Regions from separate parts of the Arthrobacter sp. QXT-31 genome, predicted to be linked through region 2. Evidence: predicted binding sites of a transcription regulator. Region 2 holds the regulator's gene; the other holds the start of a gene.
What was found. The regulator LexA, encoded in region 2, represses DNA repair genes until DNA is damaged. The targets are predictions, from matches to a motif close to TCGAACANNTGTTCGA.
Positions count from the first base shown of each region.

Region 1 (9,040 bases), 1.2 Mb from region 2:
ATGCCGCCGTCGGGGAGATCCCGGGGGAGTACTGCCCGGGTGAATACAGCGTGCACGGCTTCGCGCCGGCTGCCCCCGCCCACAGGATCAAGCTGGTTGGGACAGCCCAGCGTGTGGTGTCCGGCGCCTGGCTGTTCAGCTCCGTCGTCGTGGTGGAAAACTCGGCACCCATCCGCGAGGTGCTCACGGCCAGTTACGCGGCCCTGGGCCTGGACTGGGATCCGGCAACCGCCGGTGCGGTCAATGACCTGGTGCCCGGTGTCGACGTGCAGGCCGTCGAGGACGCCGTGATCCGCACCTACGCGGATTACGCCACCATGGGGCACGCGGACTTCAGCAGCCTTCGCGCCTAGCGGTGGCACCCTCCGCCGGCGGTCTGTCCGATGAAACCGATCCGTTCTTAAGTGTCTATTCAGTGGTCGCGGGAATCTGGCAGATCATCAGGGCATTCCCGTCCGGATCCCGGAAGTTGAACCATTGGTCATCCTTGACGTCCGTGAGCTCCACGCCCCTGGTTTTCATGAACGCGTGGGCGGCATGGATGTCGGCGGTGTTGAAGTGGAACGCGGGAACCTGGAAGACGGCGCCGGGGGAGTAGATCCCGCTGTCCAGGACGAGACCCGCCCCCTCCATGGGGAGTATGTAGAGATGGTCCAGCAGGACCTTGTCATCGGCAGGCACGCCCAATATGCCGCAGTACCAGTCGCGGGCTTCCTCTATATCGCTGACGGGGACAAAGACGGTGCCGATCTGCGGGGAAACTGGATTCACAGCAATCCTTTTGGAACGCGGGAAGAGCTTCGGCCGGTGACGCGCTGGACTGGCCGTCGCCAGGGGCGGGGCGGCCCCGGATTTTTCGTACCCAGGCCTGTCGCTTTCAAACGCGGAGAAGAGGACGATTAAGGAACAGCCGCTGAAAAGGAGGTCGGTGATGTGCTATTCATCGCGGGCGGATTTTGGCTGGGACACCCGACAGGATGCCGCCCGGAAGCCTGAGGCGCACCGTGAGCCGGCGCCGCCGGAAGCCGCGCCGGGGAAGCCGGCGCCGGTGGACCATCCGGAAACCCGGACCCATCCGGACGACACCAGGCTGTGGGCGTTCCTGGCCCGCCGCAAGGAGCCCCGCCGTTCGGAAGTGCACACCCGCACACAGGACCGGATCGGCGAAAAAGTCTGACCCGCCGGTGGCGTGTGCAACGGCAGATGGAAACAGTAAAGGCACCGGTCAAACCGGTGCCTTTACTGATGCCTGCGGGCGGGCCCTACGCGGCGAGCCGGCTCTTGACCTCGGCTGCGGACGGGTTCGTGGCAGCGGTGCCGTCCGGGAAAAGGACGGTGGGGACGGTGCGGTTGCCGCCGTTGATCTGCTCCACGAGTTCGGCCGTGCCCTCCACCTCTTCGATGTTGATCTCGGTGGAGCCGATGCCCTGCGCGTCCAGCTGCTTCTTCAGCCGGTTGCAGTAGCCGCACCAGGTGGTCGAGAACATGGTGATGGTGCCGTCTTCGGGGGTAAAGTCCACGGGCTCTCCTCAGTTTTGATGTGGTCCTGTCGGTTTCCTTCTCCTCAACCGTAACCCGGGCGCCGGTATTCCCCCGTCTCTGTTGCGATGGCATGCTGGTGCCATGTGTGGACGTTACGTCATGGCCCGGGCAGTGGGGGATCTGCTGGCCGAATTCGATGCCGAACTTGAGAACGAAACCGAAATCCCGCCCTCGTGGAACGTGGCGCCGACGGACGGCGCTCCCATCGTGCTGGAACGGCTCATCGACGGCGCCACTGTCCGCCAGTTGCATGTCGCGCGCTGGGGGCTGGTGCCGTCCTGGGCGAAAAGCCCCGGAATCGGCGCGAAGATGATCAATGCCAGGAGCGAGTCCGTCCTGGAGAAGCCGGCGTTCCGCAAGGCCGTGCAGTCGAGGCGCTGCGCAGTCCCGGCCGACGGCTACTACGAGTGGAAGCAGGGCGAGGGGCGCAGCAAGCAGCCGTACTACGTCCACCCCCGGGACGACTCCGCCATGGCATTCGCCGGCCTGTATGAGTGGTGGAAGGACCCGTCCGTGCCGCCGGGTGAACCGGGCCAGTGGATGCTCTCGATGTCCATCATGACGGCGGACTCGCCGCCGGCGGGAACCGAGGGCACTGTGTTTGCCGAGCTGACCGCGCTGCACGACCGCGTCCCTCTGCCCATGAGCCGGGACACCTTGGCTGCGTGGCTTGATCCGCAGGTTGATGACGCTGCCGGCCTGGTGGACCTGGTCCGGTCCGGCGTGAAGGACGTTGCCGCCGGCTGGCGGGTGGATTCCGTGGGCAAAGCGGTGGGAAACGTCCGCAACAACTCCCCGGACCTTATTGAACCCGTGGAGGCTCTCTTCTAGGGCTGCCCGCAGTCAGACGGTGACCTGGCCGCCGTCGTCCACTGCCCAGGTGGGGTTGAACGCGATCTCCCAGCGGAAGCCGTCCGGATCAGCGAAGTATCCGGTGTACCCGCCCCAGGGCTGGGTCTTGGGAGGTGCCACCACGGCGGCGCCGGCAGACTCTGCCTGTGCCATCACCTGGTCCACCTGCTCGGAGCTGCCGACGTTGTGGCTGAGCGTAATGCAGGGTACTGCCGCAGGCGCGTCGACGGCGGCCTCGGCCTGCATCTGCCCGGCATCCCACAGGGACAGAATCAGGCCGTGGTTGGCCTGGATGAACACCACCTCGCCGGGGACCTCGCGGTGGACCGGCCAGCCCAGCCCGTCCACGTAGAAGCGCCGGGAGGCGGCCACGCTGCGCACTCCCAATGAAATAAAATCGACTCTGGGCTGCATGGTTCGATACTGTCATGAACATGCCCACAAATCACGGAGACGAGAAAACCGCCCAGGCTGACCGGGAACAGCTCGCCGCCGTGCGGGTCGCGGTGGATGAGGTGGACGAACAGATCGTCACGCTGATCGCCCGCCGTGAGCGCCTGATCCGCATCGCGGGAACACTGAAGGGTGACGACGCCGAAGTGCGGGCCCCGGGGCGCGTGGAGCGGGTTATTGAGCACGTGCGCTCAGCCGCGGAGAAAAAAGAAATCGACCCGGACATCGTGGAAACCACGTACCGGGCCATGATCTCGAAGTTCATCGAGCTTGAGATGAAAATCCACAACGACAACAGCTGAGCTGCTGCTTCTGCCAGCCGGCAGGTTCAGTCCGCTGACGGGCACGCCGGGGCGCGGTAGCGGCAGGTCCGGGCTGGTTCCGGTGCCGCACGCGAAGGCGTTGGCCCTCTAGAGCTTCTCCTCGACAGGAACGCCGGACTGGAATTCCCGCCCGTCGGCCTCGCTGAACGCGGACATGAGGTGACTTTTTTCGAGTCCCAGGACCGTGCTCATCGGGAAGTTGCCCGTGATGGTGCTGCCCGAGTGCTCGACGCTGCTCAGATCGAAGTTCTCCTCCGTGCCGTCATGGCTGAAGGAGTAGATCGAGACGGCCTCGCCGTTCATGAACTCGATTCCCAGCCTCCGTTGATGCGAATAATCCGGAGTGGCAGCCACGAGCCCCACAACAAAGGCTCCCGATGCTGGAATGCTGCCGTCGATATCAAACTTGGCCACCAATGTGCTTTCTTTGGCGGCGATGCTTACCTGCTTCAGGAGCGCGTCATTGGAACTCATGGGACCATCCTGCCCTGTGAGCCGCCGTCCGTCCACACCCATCTAGGTTTTGTCCGTGGCCCGGCGTAGACTGGAACCATTCGAATACATATTCGAATCTGTGAAAAAATACCGTGTATTTTCTGCAGGGCGAGATTGGTTTCCGGAGGTACCCATGGGCATGTTCAGCGAGTCTGTCGACGTCGTCTGCGCACCTACCGGGGAGCCTGCGGAGCTGCGGTGGGGCGGCAGGGATTACCGGGTCTGTGCTGAGCCGGTGCGCTGGTACGAACGCCGCCAGTGGTGGGCAGAAGAACGCCGTGCCCCGCTGGGAAGCGGCCCCGGCCTTGTGGACCATGAGATCTGGCGGGTGCAGGTTCTGCCCGGCGGCAAAAACCACCAGCCGGAAACCCCGGCAGCAGAACCACAGGAACCCCTGACCCTCGACCTGGTCCGGCATGCCGGCAGCGGACGCTGGCGGCTGCTCCGGATCCACGATGCCCTCCGGCCCAAAGACGCACTCCGACCCAAATCAGCATGAGCTTTACTCACCTTCACGTTTCCACCGCCTTCAGCGCCCACTACGGTGTTTCCTGGCCCGAGGAACTCGCCCAGGCGGCAGCTGCCCAGGGAGCCACAGCCCTTGGCTGCACTGACAGGGACGGCCTGTACGGCACCGTCAAGCACCTCAAGGCGTGCATGGCCGCCGGGATTGACCCGGTGGTCGGCGTCGATCTGTCAGTGTTCGACGACGAGGCGGACCATGAGGCAGGGTTGCCCGGCCAGCAGACATCAGGAGCCCGGTCATCCAAAGCCCGGTTTACCGCAGCCCGGGTCACTGGGCGGGTTGTGGTCCTGGCCCACGGGCACAACAACGGTGCGGGATACAAAGCGCTCTGCCGGCTGATCTCCGACGCTCATGCCCGCACATCCGGCAAGGCCGGGGGAACAGTGCCCGTTGCCGTCACCAGAGCGGAACTCGCCTCGCGCGTCCTGGACCCGGAAACCCTGAAGCCGGTGCTCACCGTCCTGCTGGGGCCGGATTCCGACGTCGGCCTCGCGCTGGGCGGGCGCCGTTACCTTCGCCCCCGCACCCTTTTCAAGAGCTGGCTGGACGCCATGCCGGCCGGAAGCATCGCCGCTGAGATCGTCACGCACCTCAGCCCCCCGGGTGAGCCGTTGAGCACGGCCCATGCTGTCCGCATGCTCAAGCTGGCGCAGGAGTACCGCGTACCGGCCGTGCTCACCAATGCGGTCCGTTACTGCGAGGAGGACGGGGCGGCCACCGCCGACGTCCTGGATTCTGCCCGCACGCTCAAGTCGCTTCCCGAACTCTCCGATGCTCCGCTGCTCCAGCCCAACGGGCAGGGATGGCTGAAATCGCCGGACCAAATGGTGGAGCTGGGCAAGGAAGTCATCCACGCCGCCGGATACGGAACCGCGGATCTCCATGTTCTGCTTGCGCAGACTGAGGCGCTCGCGGACCGGTGCCGCATGGATCCCGTGTCTGACATGGGCTGGAAGCAGCCGGTGGTGCCCGAGGCGGCAGTCATCGGTATTGAGGGGGATCCGCTGGCGGAACTCACCCAGCGCTGCGAAGCCGGAATTGCGCGGCGGTTCCCCGGCATCTCCGGTCAGGCGGAAGCCGACATGCGCGCCCGGCTCCGGCATGAGCTGAAGATCATTGCCCGGCTCGGTTTTGCCTCCTACTTCCTCACCGTCGCCGAGGTTTCCCGCATGATCCTGGACATGGGAGTAAGGGCGGCAGCGCGGGGATCGGGGGCTTCCAGCCTGGTCAATTACCTGATTGACATCAGCCAGGTGAACCCGCTCCAGCATGACCTGATCTTCGAACGGTTCCTCTCCGGCGACCGGTCCACGTTGCCGGACATCGACATCGACGTCGAAAGCGCGGAACGGCACAACGTCTACCGGAAGATCTTTGACCGGTTCGGCGCCCAGCGCGTCACGCTGATGAGCATGCAGAACGGGTACCGCGCCCGCGGTGCGGTGCGGGACGCCGGCCTGGCCTTGGGCATGGACGACGGCGATGTCGGGGAGATCGCCAAGCAGCTGTGGCGCTTTTCCGCCCGGAAATTCCGGGAAGCGCTGGAGGAGAAACCTGAACTCCGAGAATTCGCCGGGAGGGTGGAGCAGCGGAACTTTTCCGAGAACCAGCAGCTTGACCTGCTGGTGGATCTCACCGAACGGCTGGACCGGCTTCCGCGCCACATCTCCATGCATCCCTGCGGTGTGATCCTCGGTGATGCCACCCTGCTGGACCGGACCCCCGTCCAGCCCAGCGGCCTTGGCCTGCCCATGAGCCAGTTCGACAAACATGACATGGACCCCATGGGCATGCTGAAGCTTGATGTCCTGGGGGTCCGGATGCAAAGCGCCATGGCCTTTGCCGTGCGGGAGATCATCCGCATCCATCCCTCGAAGGCTGAAGTGGTGGCTGCCGGTGCGCATCCGGTGGGCCCTGCCGGCAACGGGCCGGATTACATCAGGGAGGACGGCCTCATCGACCTCAATGCGGTGCCCCTGGATGACGAGCCGACGTATGAGCTGATCAGGAGCACCCACACGCTCGGGTGCTTCCAGATCGAATCACCGGGCCAGCGGGAGCTGGTGGGGAAGATGGCGCCGCGTGAGTTCAACGACCTCATCATCGACATCTCGCTGTTCCGTCCCGGGCCCATGAAATCGGACATGGTCCGGCCCTTCCTCGAACACCGGCACGGTTTCGCGCCGGAGACCTACCCGCACCCTGACTTGAAACCGGTGCTGCAGGAAACCCACGGCGTGACGGTCTTCCATGAGCAGATCCTGCGGACCTTTGACGTGATGACCGGCTGCGGGCTGGCCAAGGCGGACGAGTTCCGCAGGGCGCTCAGCAATGAGGTCGGGGAAGCCCAGGTTGAGGAGTTTTTCCGCCGCGAGGCCAAGGCCAAGGGGTACCGGCCGGACGTCGTGGACAAGGTCTGGGGAACCCTGAAATCGTTCGCGAGCTTCGGGTTCTGCAAAGCCCACGGCGCCGCCTTTGCCGTGCCCACCTACCAGTCGGCCTGGCTGAAGGCCCATCACCCGGAAGCTTTCCTCGCGGGCCTGTGGGAACACGATCCCGGGATGTACCCCAAGCGTCTTCTTGTTGCCGAGGCGCGGCGGATGGGCATCCCCATCCTGCCGCTGGACATCAACCGCAGCGGTGCGGAATACCGGGTGGAGCGTGTCGCGGAAGGACCGGACACGGGGAAGCTGGGCATCCGGTTGAGCCTCAACGGCATCTTCGGGCTTTCCGGTTCCGAGCTGAAGCGGATCGTCGCCGGACAGCCCTATGATTCCCTGGCTGATCTGCGGGACCGCTCCAGGCTGAGTAAGCCCAGCATCAAACGGCTCGCCCAGCTGGGCGCCTTCGATTCCCTGCACCGGGAATCCGGCGGGACAGCCAACCGGGCAGACCTCGTCCACCACCTGCAAAGCCTGCAGGGCAAGCCATCGAAGAAAGGCGCGGACGTCATTGACGGGCAGCTCGCGCTGCCCCTCGGCGATGTCGAGCTGCGGAACGTCAAGGCAGGGCTGCCGGAGCCCACCATGGTGGAGAATGTCCGGGCAGAACTTGACCTGATGGCTGTTGATGTCAGCGAACACCTGATGTCCAGCCACCGGCCGCTCCTGGACCGGCTTGGGGTCACCACCGCGGACAAGCTCCTGGGGCTGCGCAACGGCACAGAGGTCCTGGTGGCCGGCGTCAGGATCGCCACCCAGACCCCGCCCATGCGCGGGGGAAGGAGGGTGGTCTTCATCAGCATCGACGACGGCACCGGGTGCGTTGACTCGGTGTTCTTCCATGAGGCCCAGGAGCACGCCGGCCCGCTGCTGTTCGGCACCAGGCTGCTGCTGATCCGGGGCACCACCCGGCGGACCGGCCCGCGCGGCATCAGCCTCAGCGCCAGCATGGCCTGGGACCTCAGCCAGGTGGACACCCTGCCGTTCCCTGAAGCCGGACAGACCGCCGTTCCTGAGAAAGTCAGGCAGCCGGGACCGCTGGACGGCATCAGCAGAAACCTGGCCATCACCGGGCTGGGAAGCTGACCCGTGCCTCCTATTCACTCATCGCCGCCGCCGCGGCGCTTTGGCTCGCCACTTCAGCAACAGATAACATTGACGAGGCTGGCTGTGGTCCCCGTACGCCACAAGCTACGAAGCCTGAACTTTGAATAGGAGACACCCGTGTCAGATGCCCAGCAGATCACCCTCATCGTCGATGGCGAAGAAATGAAGGTGACTACCGGGACCACCGGCGCGGAACTCTTCTTTGAGCGCCGCGATGTCGTCGTGGCCCGGGTCGACGGCGAACTCAAGGACCTGGACCAGCCCCTTCCCGAGGGCGCAGAGGTTGAAGGCGTCACCATCGATTCCCCCGACGGCCTCAACGTCCTGCGCCACTCCACCGCCCACGTCATGGCCCAAGCCGTGCAGCAGCTGCGTCCGGACGCCAAACTGGGCATCGGTCCCTACATCACCGACGGGTTCTACTTCGACTTTGACGTCGCCGAGCCCTTCACCCCCGAAGACCTGCGCCAGCTGGAAAAGATGATGCTCAAGATCGTCAACCAGAACCAGAAGTTCGTCCGCCGCGTCGTCTCCGAGGACGAGGCCCGCGAGGCGATGAAGGATGAGCCCTACAAGCTCGAACTGCTGGGCAAGAAGAACGACGCCGCCGACGCCGGGGAAGGCGTGAACGTCGAGGTGGGCGCCGGCGACATCACCATCTATGACAACGTGGACCGCAAGAGCGGGGACAGCGTCTGGTGCGACCTCTGCCGCGGCCCCCACCTGCCCAACACCAAGCTCATCTCCAACGCCTTCGCGCTGACCCGGTCCTCGGCCGCGTACTGGCTGGGAAACCAGAACAACCAGCAGCTGCAGCGCATCTACGGCACCGCGTGGCCCACCAAGGACGCCCTGAAGGCCTACCAGGAACGCATCGCCGAGGCCGAGCGCCGCGACCACCGGAAGCTTGGCGCCGAGCTGGACCTGTTCTCCTTCCCCGACGAGCTGGGGTCCGGGCTGCCGGTCTTCCACCCCAAGGGCGGCATCATCCGCAAGGCCATGGAGGACTACTCCCGGCAGCGCCACGTGGACGCCGGCTACGAGTTCGTCTACACCCCGCACATCACCAAGGGGCACCTCTACGAGGTATCCGGCCACCTGGACTGGTACCGGGACGGCATGTTCCCGGCGATGCACATCGACGCGGAGCACAACGAGGACGGCACGGTCCGCAAACCCGGCCAGGACTACTACCTGAAGCCGATGAACTGCCCCATGCACAACCTCATCTTCCGTTCGCGCGGCCGGTCCTACCGCGAACTGCCGCTGCGGCTGTTCGAATTCGGCTCGGTCTACCGCTA
Region 1 covers NZ_CP019304.1:4,426,814-4,435,853, forward strand. Annotated here, with positions in the region: gene BWQ92_RS20235 (lipoate--protein ligase family protein) at 1-353, shown strand, start outside; gene BWQ92_RS20240 (VOC family protein) at 409-771, opposite strand; gene BWQ92_RS20245 (hypothetical protein) at 932-1,177, shown strand; gene BWQ92_RS20250 (mycoredoxin) at 1,263-1,520, opposite strand; gene BWQ92_RS20255 (SOS response-associated peptidase) at 1,624-2,373, shown strand; gene BWQ92_RS20260 (VOC family protein) at 2,386-2,808, opposite strand; gene BWQ92_RS20265 (chorismate mutase) at 2,823-3,149, shown strand; gene BWQ92_RS20270 (hypothetical protein) at 3,258-3,644, opposite strand; gene BWQ92_RS20275 (DUF6504 family protein) at 3,799-4,164, shown strand; gene BWQ92_RS20280 (DNA polymerase III subunit alpha) at 4,161-7,718, shown strand; gene thrS (threonine--tRNA ligase) at 7,902-9,040, shown strand, end outside.
Region 1: a site for LexA is predicted at 3,725-3,740, ahead of BWQ92_RS20275 (DUF6504 family protein). Genes of this name have one in related genera too.

Region 2 (9,040 bases):
CTGTCCGAACTCCAGGACACCCAGCTCTTCACCGCCCCGCACGTCGACCCGACCCCGGCCAATGGCACCAACGTCGAGTTCGTTGTTCCGGCGGAGCCTCTGGTGCACGACGGTGTGGGCACCGTAACCATGCGCGTCCACGAACGCGGCGTCGGTGAAACGCAGTCCTGCGGCACCGGCGCATGTGCGGCGGCGGTGGCCATCCGCCATTGGGCCGGGCAAGGCGCCCCGGACGCCTGGCAGGTAAAGGTTCCGGGCGGCGTCGTGGGCGTGAAGTTCTTCACCGTTGCCGGCGGCCGCGAGCACGTTGAACTCAGCGGCCCGGCAACGATCGTTGCTACCGGGACGCTTTCCTGACCCGCAGGATCCTGAACGACTTGGATGTGCTTTCCCGGGTCACCGTGAAGGAATCATCCAGCACCTCGGCCAGCCAGCGCTGAAGTGAATCCGAGCCCAGGTTCTTCTGCACCACCAGCCATGCAGAACCGCCCGGCGCCAGCCTCGGCAGCCACAGCAGCAGCAGGGTGTGGAGTTCATCCTTGCCGATCCGGATCGGCGGGTTGGACCAGATGGTGTCGAAACGAATCTCGGGGTCCACTTCGTCCGGCGTGCTGGCCGTGACGTTGCCTAGCCCCAGCAGCTCCGCATTCCCGTTGGTAAGGGCGATGCACCGCTCGTTGACGTCGACCGCGTAGACGTGCGCGTGCGGGGCGCGCAGCGCCATGGTCAGGGCGATGGGTCCCCAGCCGCAACCGATGTCGAGCAGGTTCCCCTGGGGTGCGGGAGGGGGAACCTCGGCCAGGAGGATGGCCGTTCCCTTGTCGATGCCGTCGGGGCTGAAGATGCCCGATGAGGTCTGCAGCTTCCGCGTTTCACCGGCCAGTTCCACTGTGAGGGGCTTGCGGGTGAATGGCCCCGCAGGTGAGGCGCTGAAATAATGGGCAGACTCCATAACTGGCCAGATTAGTGGGCTGCCCGCCTGATGGGAAACCGGGCGGATGCGAAAAGCGATAACGGTGTTCTGCTATCCTAGAGGGCATGTTCCTGATTTTTGAGTAGCCGGCTTTCTTTGCCCGCGGCTTTCAGCCGCCGGTACCGGCCCGGGGCGTCCCACTCGCGCGATGCAGGTGTACCACCTTCCGCCATGGCGCAGCCTAAAGAAGCTCAGCTGAAACAGCTCAGCTTCAAACGGCCCAGCGCAGCCCACACAGCACTCGATCAGTCCACTTCCCGCCGTCCAGCGTCTTCCGCTGCCGGCATGTCAGGAGCACCTCCATGACCCCTCGCAGTCAGCCCAGCGCGAATACCGCAGCCAAGGGCGGCAATCAGCACTATTCTGAAGATGCAGAACCTTCAAAGGAGAACATGACGAATCAGCAAAACCCAGGATCCGACCCGGCCGCCCAGGACATGAGTCCTGAGGAAATCCAGGCTGTTATCGACCGGATCCTCGCCAAGGACATCCCGGCGAAGAATGCCGCGCCTGCCAATGGCAGCCGCACGGACAGCCAGGGCGTCCTGGGCAAGGCGCAGGCCATCTCGCAGCTCTCCGAAGAGCACAGCGCGTTCGACGGCGACCAGCAGGATCTCGAGGAACGCCGGGCACTGCGCCGCACGGCCGGGCTTTCCACCGAACTTGAAGACGTCACCGAAGTCGAATACCGGCAGTTGCGCCTGGAGCGCGTAGTCCTCGCCGGACTCTGGACCGAAGGCACGCTCGCCGACGCCGAAAACTCGCTGCGTGAACTCGCCGCGCTGGCGGAAACAGCCGGCTCGGAAGTCCTCGACGGACTCGTCCAGCGGCGCGCCAAGCCGGACCCTGGAACATTCCTCGGGGCGGGCAAGGCCCTGGAGCTCAAGGACGTCGTTATGTCCACCGGCGCCGACACCGTGGTGGTGGACGCCGAACTCGCCCCGTCCCAGCGGCGTGGCCTTGAAGACATCGTCAAGGTGAAGGTCATCGACCGCACGGCGCTCATCCTCGACATCTTCGCCCAGCACGCCAAGAGCCGCGAAGGCAAGGCCCAGGTGGAGCTGGCACAGCTCGAATACCTGCTCCCGCGCCTGCGCGGCTGGGGTGAATCCATGTCCCGCCAGGCCGGTGGCCAGGTGGGCGGCGCAGGCGCCGGCATGGGCTCCCGTGGTCCCGGTGAAACCAAGATCGAACTGGACCGCCGCAGGATCCGCACCCGGATGGCCAAGCTGCGGCGCGAGATCGCCGCGATGAAGCCGGCACGGGAGACCAAACGGGCCAACCGCCGTCGTAATGAGGTGCCCTCGGTGGCCATCGCCGGATACACCAACGCCGGCAAGTCCTCGTTGCTGAACCGCCTGACCGACGCCGGTGTCCTGGTGGAGAACGCCCTGTTCGCCACCCTCGACCCCACCGTCCGCAAGGCCGAGACGGCTGACGGCGTGGGCTACACGCTTGCCGACACCGTGGGCTTCGTCCGCTCCCTTCCCACCCAGCTGGTGGAGGCCTTCCGCTCCACCCTCGAGGAAGTTGCGGATGCGGACCTGATCCTGCACGTCGTGGACGTGTCCCACCCGGACCCGGAGGGCCAGATCGCGGCCGTGCGCTCGGTGTTCGCCGAGGTGGATGCCCGCAAGGTGCCCGAGATCATCGTCCTGAACAAGGCCGACGCCGCCGACCCCTTCGTGGTGGAGCGGCTCAAGCAGCGCGAACCGCGGCACGTCGTGGTTTCGGCACGTACCGGCGAGGGGATCTCCGAGCTGCTCAAGGCGATCAGCGACTCCATCCCGCGGCCGAACGTCAAGATGCAGCTCCTCGTCCCGTACCACCGCGGCGATCTGATCAGCAAGCTGCACGACTCCGACGCGGAGATCCTGAGCATGGATCACGAGGAGGGCGGCACGCGCGCTGTGGTCATGGTCCGGGAAGGCCTTGCGGCTGAACTGGAATCCTTCAGCACCGATGACTGACGGGGCGGCGGGTGCGGCAGCCCCAGCGGATGCCACGGCCGGCGAGCAGCGCGTGGTCGAGCTGCTTGACCGTGCCGTGGCAGGCATGGGCGGCCAAAGCCGCACCGGCCAGCATGAGATGGCCCGGCAGGTGGCTCGCGCAATCGAAACGGGTGACCACCTGCTGGTCCAGGCCGGCACGGGTACCGGCAAGTCGCTGGCCTACCTGATCCCGCTCATCGCCCACTCGCTGGAGAGCGACAAGCCGGCGCTCGTGTCCACCGCTACCCTGGCCCTGCAGACCCAGATCGTGGGCCGGGACCTTCCCCGTCTGCTGGAAAGCCTCAAACCGGCACTCGACCGGCCCGTAAAGGTGGCGCTGGTCAAGGGCCGTGCCAACTACGTCTGCCGGCACAAGCTGGAGGGCGGCTTTCCCAGCGAGGAACCCTCGGAGGGCCAGCTCTTCTCCCTGGGCGAGGACACCAGCGTCCCGCATTTCGCCGCGGCGGTGGGCGGCCCTTCATCACAGCTCGGCAAGGAGGTGGTCCGGCTCCGCGAATGGGCCGAACAGACCACCACCGGCGACCGTGACGAGCTGCTTCCCGGCGTGACCGACAGGGCCTGGCGGCAGGTGTCCGTCACGTCCATGGAATGCCTCGGCTCGCAGAAATGCCCGCTCGCCGAAGAGTGCTTCAGCGAACTTGCCCGCCACAACGCCGCGGAAGCCGACGTCGTGGTGACCAACCACGCCATGCTGGCGGTCAGCGCCTTCGAAGGGCTGGCTGTGCTGCCCGAATACGATGTCGTGGTGGTGGACGAGGCCCACGAACTCCAGGACCGGGTGACGGGCGCGGTATCGGGGCAGCTGTCAGTGGCAATGGTCCATGCCGCGGCGTCCGGTGCCCGCAAGCACACGGGAATTACCGTTGACGCCCTCAACTCGGCGGCCGCCAACCTCGAGGTGGCGCTTGCCGGAGTGCCGGGCGGCCTCCTGCCGAACGGCCTGAACGATGAACAGCTGGACTGTGTGGACCAGCTTCGTGAGGCCTGCCGTGCGGCGCTGTCTGATTCCAAGGGGGACAGCAACACAACGGCCGACGGCGGGCGGCAGCTTGCGCGGTCCCGCCTGCTGGTGATTTTGGAGCTGTGTGAACGGCTCATCGCCGCGCGGGAAAACCGCGAGGTGGTCTGGTTCTCACGGAACAGCACGTTTGACCCCCAGCAGGGATACTCGGCGCCCAACGAGACCGCCCCGGCACTGATCAATATCGCGCCGCTGAGCGTGGCCGGCCGGCTCCGGGAAGGCCTGTTCGCCGGGCATACTGTCGTGCTCACATCGGCCACGCTCGCCATCGGCTCCGCCTTCGAACCCGCCGCAGGCGGCCTGGGCCTGGTGGGCGACGGCGCGCCCAGCTGGACCGGCGTCGACGTGGGTTCGCCCTTCGACTATCCCCGGCAGGGCATCCTGTACGTGGCAGGCCACCTGCCGAAGCCCGGCCGCGGCACGTCGCCAGAGGCGCTCGACGAGCTCGAGTCACTGATTCGCGCGTCCGGCGGGGGAGCACTCTGTCTGTTCTCCTCCCGGCGCGCCGCGGAGGAAGCGGCAGATGCCCTGCGCATGCGGCTGGATGTGAGCATTCTCTGCCAGGGCGAATCCACCATGACGGCGCTGGTGAAGCAGTTCGCCGACGAACCGGACACCTGCCTGTTCGGCACGATGTCACTGTGGCAGGGCGTCGACGTGCCGGGCGGATCGTGCCGCCTGGTGGTGATCGACAGGATTCCCTTCCCGCGGCCGGACGATCCGCTGATGACCGCGCGGTCCCGGGCCGTCGCCCAGGCCGGCGGCAACGGCTTTATGTCGGTATCGGCCACGCACGCGGCCATCAGGCTTGCCCAGGGGGCGGGACGGCTCATCCGGTCCACGAATGACAAGGGGGTGGTTGCGGTGCTGGATTCCCGGCTGTCCACGGAACGCTATGGCGGATTCCTGCGCGCCGCGCTGCCGCCGTTCTGGCCCACGACGGACCGGAAGACCGCAGTCGCCGCACTGGAACGGCTGGCCGGCGCGCAGGCATAGCGAAGCCCCGGGCTGCTGATGCTGCCCGGGGCCAATGGAGTTCTTGCCGCAGCTTACGTGGGCTACTGCGACCGGTGCTACAGCGAGCGGAGTACGGAAACCACCTTGCCCATGACCACAGCGTGGTCGCCCAGGATGGGCTCGTACTGGGTGTTCTGCGGGAGCAGCCAGGTGTGGCCGTCGCGCTGCCGGAAGGTCTTGACCGTGGCTTCATCGTCGAGCAGCGCGGCGACGATGTCACCGTTGACGGCGTCGCTTTGCCTGCGGACCACAACCCAGTCCCCGTCGCAGATGGCGGCGTCCACCATGGAATCGCCCGCGACCCTGAGCATGAACAGTTCGCCGTGTCCCACCAGCTGGCGGGGCAGCGGCATCAGGTCCTCCACCATCTGGTCCGCGAGGATGGGACCGCCGGCGGCGATCCGGCCGACCAACGGCACCATGGCCGTGTCCATGGCGCTGGGCAGTTCTGTCACCGTTGCGCCTGCGGCTGTGCCTGCCGGACTCAGGGCGGAGGCCTTGTCCGCGCCGCCGGGCTTTGCTGCCCCCGCATCCAGGGTCAGCGGCATCAGGACTTCCATGGCGCGGGGCCGTTTGGGGTCACGCCGCAGGTAGCCGAGCTTCTCCAGCTGGGAGAGCTGGTGGGTGACGCTGGACAGGCTCGCAAGGCCGACGGTGTCGCCGATTTCACGCATCGACGGCGGGTAGCCGTTCTCGTTCACTGACCGCTGGATGGTTTCCAGAATCTTTTTCTGCCGGACTGTGAGTCCCTTAGGGGTCCGCTGAGACCGCGGGCTGCGCTGGGGAGCCTTGCCGTCAGAGGCCTGTGCTGCCATGTTCGCCAACGCCTTTCCGTTCCTCCCGGCCGCGGTAGCTGCAGTGGCCGGGAACTTCCGGCCTGAAAAATGTCAGACCCTGCTGATCAACTGCAGATGTGGTTGTTCTGTGATTTCCAACGTAGGCCAGCCATACAGCTTTTTCAAACATTTGTTCTAGCGAGTCTCGACTTAATTCGTTGATAGGTGCTAAAACTAGGAAAAGCAAAGTTCGAACATGTGTTCTAGTTAGGCTCGCTTGTCGGCCCGGTGTTCGAACTGTTTGTTCGAACGCGAGGCAGTACAACCGCGAGGCAGTACAACTTGGTCCAGGAGGGCTCACGCCATGTCAGCTTCAACACACGTCGCTTCACCGCACGCCGGTTCAACGCACGCAGCTTCACCGCGCGCCGTTTCACCGAGCGCCGTTTTACCAGCAGCCCGGTTCGCAGATTCCCGGGACAGTGGTAAGCACGCCGTCCCGGCCAAGTCCGGTGCCGCATCCCGCCCGGGCAAGCCGCCGCGCCTGCGGCTCACGCGCCGCGGCCGCATTGTCCTGATCGGCCTGCCGCTTGTCCTGCTCGCCGCCCTCATTCTTTCCCTGGCAGGGCTCCTGAACTCCCCGGCCAAGGCGGCGGACAATGCCAGCGGGCTGACCGTCACCCCGGCGGTTTCGGTCACGGTGCAGCCCGGTGAGTCCCTCTGGGCCATCGCCGGAAAGGTGGATCCGGACCGTGATCCCCGGGATGTCATCGCGGACATCGTCCGGCTCAACGATCTCCAGGCAGGCAAGGTCATGCCAGGCCAGCAGCTGTTCGTGCCCCGGAAATAAGGCGGCCAGAAGTGGGGCAGGGGTGCCTCAGCCGTCACAGTTTCCGGCCAGCCCTCCGGGTTCCTTAAACTGTCTTGGTGACTGACCAGCTTGAGCGACTGAACCGACTGCCCCTGCGGACCAACCTGAAGGGGCTGAGCCCTTACGGCGCCCCGCAGCTGGATGTGCCGATCCTGCTCAACGTCAACGAGAACACCCATGGCGTGCCCGCCGACGTGCGGGCGGCCATCACCGCGGCGGTGAGCGAGGCCGCCGCCGGGCTCAACCGCTACCCCGACCGCGAATTCACGGAACTTCGGGAAGCCTTGGCGGAGTACCTGGGCCACGGACTCAGCCCGGACAACCTCTGGGCAGCCAACGGCTCCAACGAGGTCCTCCAGCAGATCCTTCAGGCCTTCGGCGGCCCCGGCCGCACGCTGCTGAGCTTTCCCCCGACGTACTCCATGTACCCGCTCCTCGCCAGCGGCACGGACACCGCGTACATCGCCGGCAAGCGCGCCGATGACTACGGCCTCAGCGCCGAGTCCGCCGCCAGCCAGGTGCGCGAACTCCAGCCCAACATCGTCTTCCTGTGTTCACCCAACAACCCGACCGGTACCGGCCTGGGCCTGGATGTGGTCGAAGCCGTTTACGAGGCAGGTGAGGAAAGCCAGGCTGTCGTGGTCGTGGACGAGGCCTACCACGAGTTTGCGCACGACGGCACGCCCAGCGCCCTGACGCTGCTGCCGGGCCGGGAGCGGCTCATCGTTTCCCGGACCATGAGCAAGGCGTTCGCCCTGGCCGGTGCCCGCCTCGGCTACATGGCCGCGGCGCCGGAGGTGACCGACGCCCTCCGGCTGGTGCGCCTGCCATATCACCTCTCGGCCGTCACGCAGGCAACCGCCCTCGCGGCGCTGCAGCACCGGGAGGCGCTCATGGCGGATGTGCAGGACATCAAGCGCCAGCGCGACCGGATTGTCGCCGAGCTGACGCGGATGGGGCTGCGGCCGGCGGCATCCGATTCCAACTACGTCTTCTTCGGCGGTCTGGAAAAGCCCCATGAGGTCTGGCAGGAGCTGCTGGATGCCGGGGTGCTCGTCCGGGACGTCGGCATCGCCGGCCACCTGCGGGTCACCGCCGGCACTGAGACGGAAACCACAGCCTTCCTGGAGGCGCTGGAAAGCATCCTGGCCAGGCAGGCCGCACTTCCGGCCTAAACTTGAATATGGACCATGACTGGTCCGCCCCCATCCTCGTCAAAGGACATCTATCACCATGAGCGACACCGGAATCAAGGCTGCCGAGGCCCGGACTGCCCGCATGGAGCGCGAGACCAGCGAATCCTCCGTGCTGGTGGAGATCAACCTCGACGGCACCGGAGTGTCGGACATCAGCACCTCGGTCCCCTTCTATGACCACATGCTGACCGCGCTGTGCAAGCACTCACTGATCGACATGACCGTCAAGGCCACCGGCGACACCCACGTTGACGTGCACCACACCGTCGAGGACGTGGCCATCACCTTCGGCGAGGTCCTGCGCACCGCCCTGGGCAATAAGGCGGGCATCCGCCGCTTCGGTGAGGCCACCGTGCCCTTGGATGAAGCCCTGGCACACGCCGTGGTCGACGTCTCCGGCCGGCCCTACCTGGTGCACGGCGGCGAGCCCGCCGGGCAGGAATACCACCTGATCGGCGGGCACTTCACGGGATCGCTGACCCGGCACGTGTTCGAGGCAATCACGCTGCACGCCGGCATCTGCCTGCATATGAACGTCATCGCCGGCCGCGATCCGCACCACATCGTCGAAGCCCAGTTCAAGGCCTTCGCCCGGGCGCTCCGCGCCGCAGTCGAGCCGGATCCCCGCGTCGAGGGCATCCCGTCCACCAAGGGGGCACTGTGACCGGAAAAGTACTGCACGAGGGCGCGATCCTCGATCCTTCCGCCACCCTGAAACCGGCCTCGCCGGAGGGCAAGCCCACCGTGACCGTCCTGGACTACGGCTCCGGCAACGTCCGGTCGGCCGTGCGTGCCCTGGAGCGCGCCGGCGCGGAAGTCATCCTGAGCTCCAAGCCCGAGGACGTACTGAACGCCGACGGCCTGGTCGTGCCCGGCGTCGGCGCCTTCGAAACGGTCATGCGCGAACTCAAGGCCGTGGACGGCATCCGCATGATCGGCCGCCGTGTCGCCGGCGGGCGTCCGGTGCTGGGCATCTGCGTGGGCCTTCAGGTGCTCTTCGAAGCCGGCGTTGAACACGGAACCGAAGCCGAAGGCATGGGGGAGTGGCCCGGCAAGGTGGAACTCCTCCCGGCCGAGGTGGTTCCGCACATGGGGTGGAACACCGTCAAAGTCCCCGAAGGCTCGAAGCTTTTCGACGGCGTCGAAGGTGAGCGCTTCTACTTCGTGCACTCCT
Region 2 covers NZ_CP019304.1:564,873-573,912, reverse strand. Annotated here, with positions in the region: gene dapF (diaminopimelate epimerase) at 1-357, shown strand, start outside; gene BWQ92_RS02685 (class I SAM-dependent methyltransferase) at 338-952, opposite strand; gene hflX (GTPase HflX) at 1,366-2,943, shown strand; gene BWQ92_RS02675 (ATP-dependent DNA helicase) at 2,936-5,002, shown strand; gene lexA (transcriptional repressor LexA) at 5,080-5,838, opposite strand; gene BWQ92_RS02665 (LysM peptidoglycan-binding domain-containing protein) at 6,344-6,649, shown strand; gene BWQ92_RS02660 (histidinol-phosphate transaminase) at 6,727-7,845, shown strand; gene hisB (imidazoleglycerol-phosphate dehydratase HisB) at 7,904-8,530, shown strand; gene hisH (imidazole glycerol phosphate synthase subunit HisH) at 8,527-9,040, shown strand, end outside.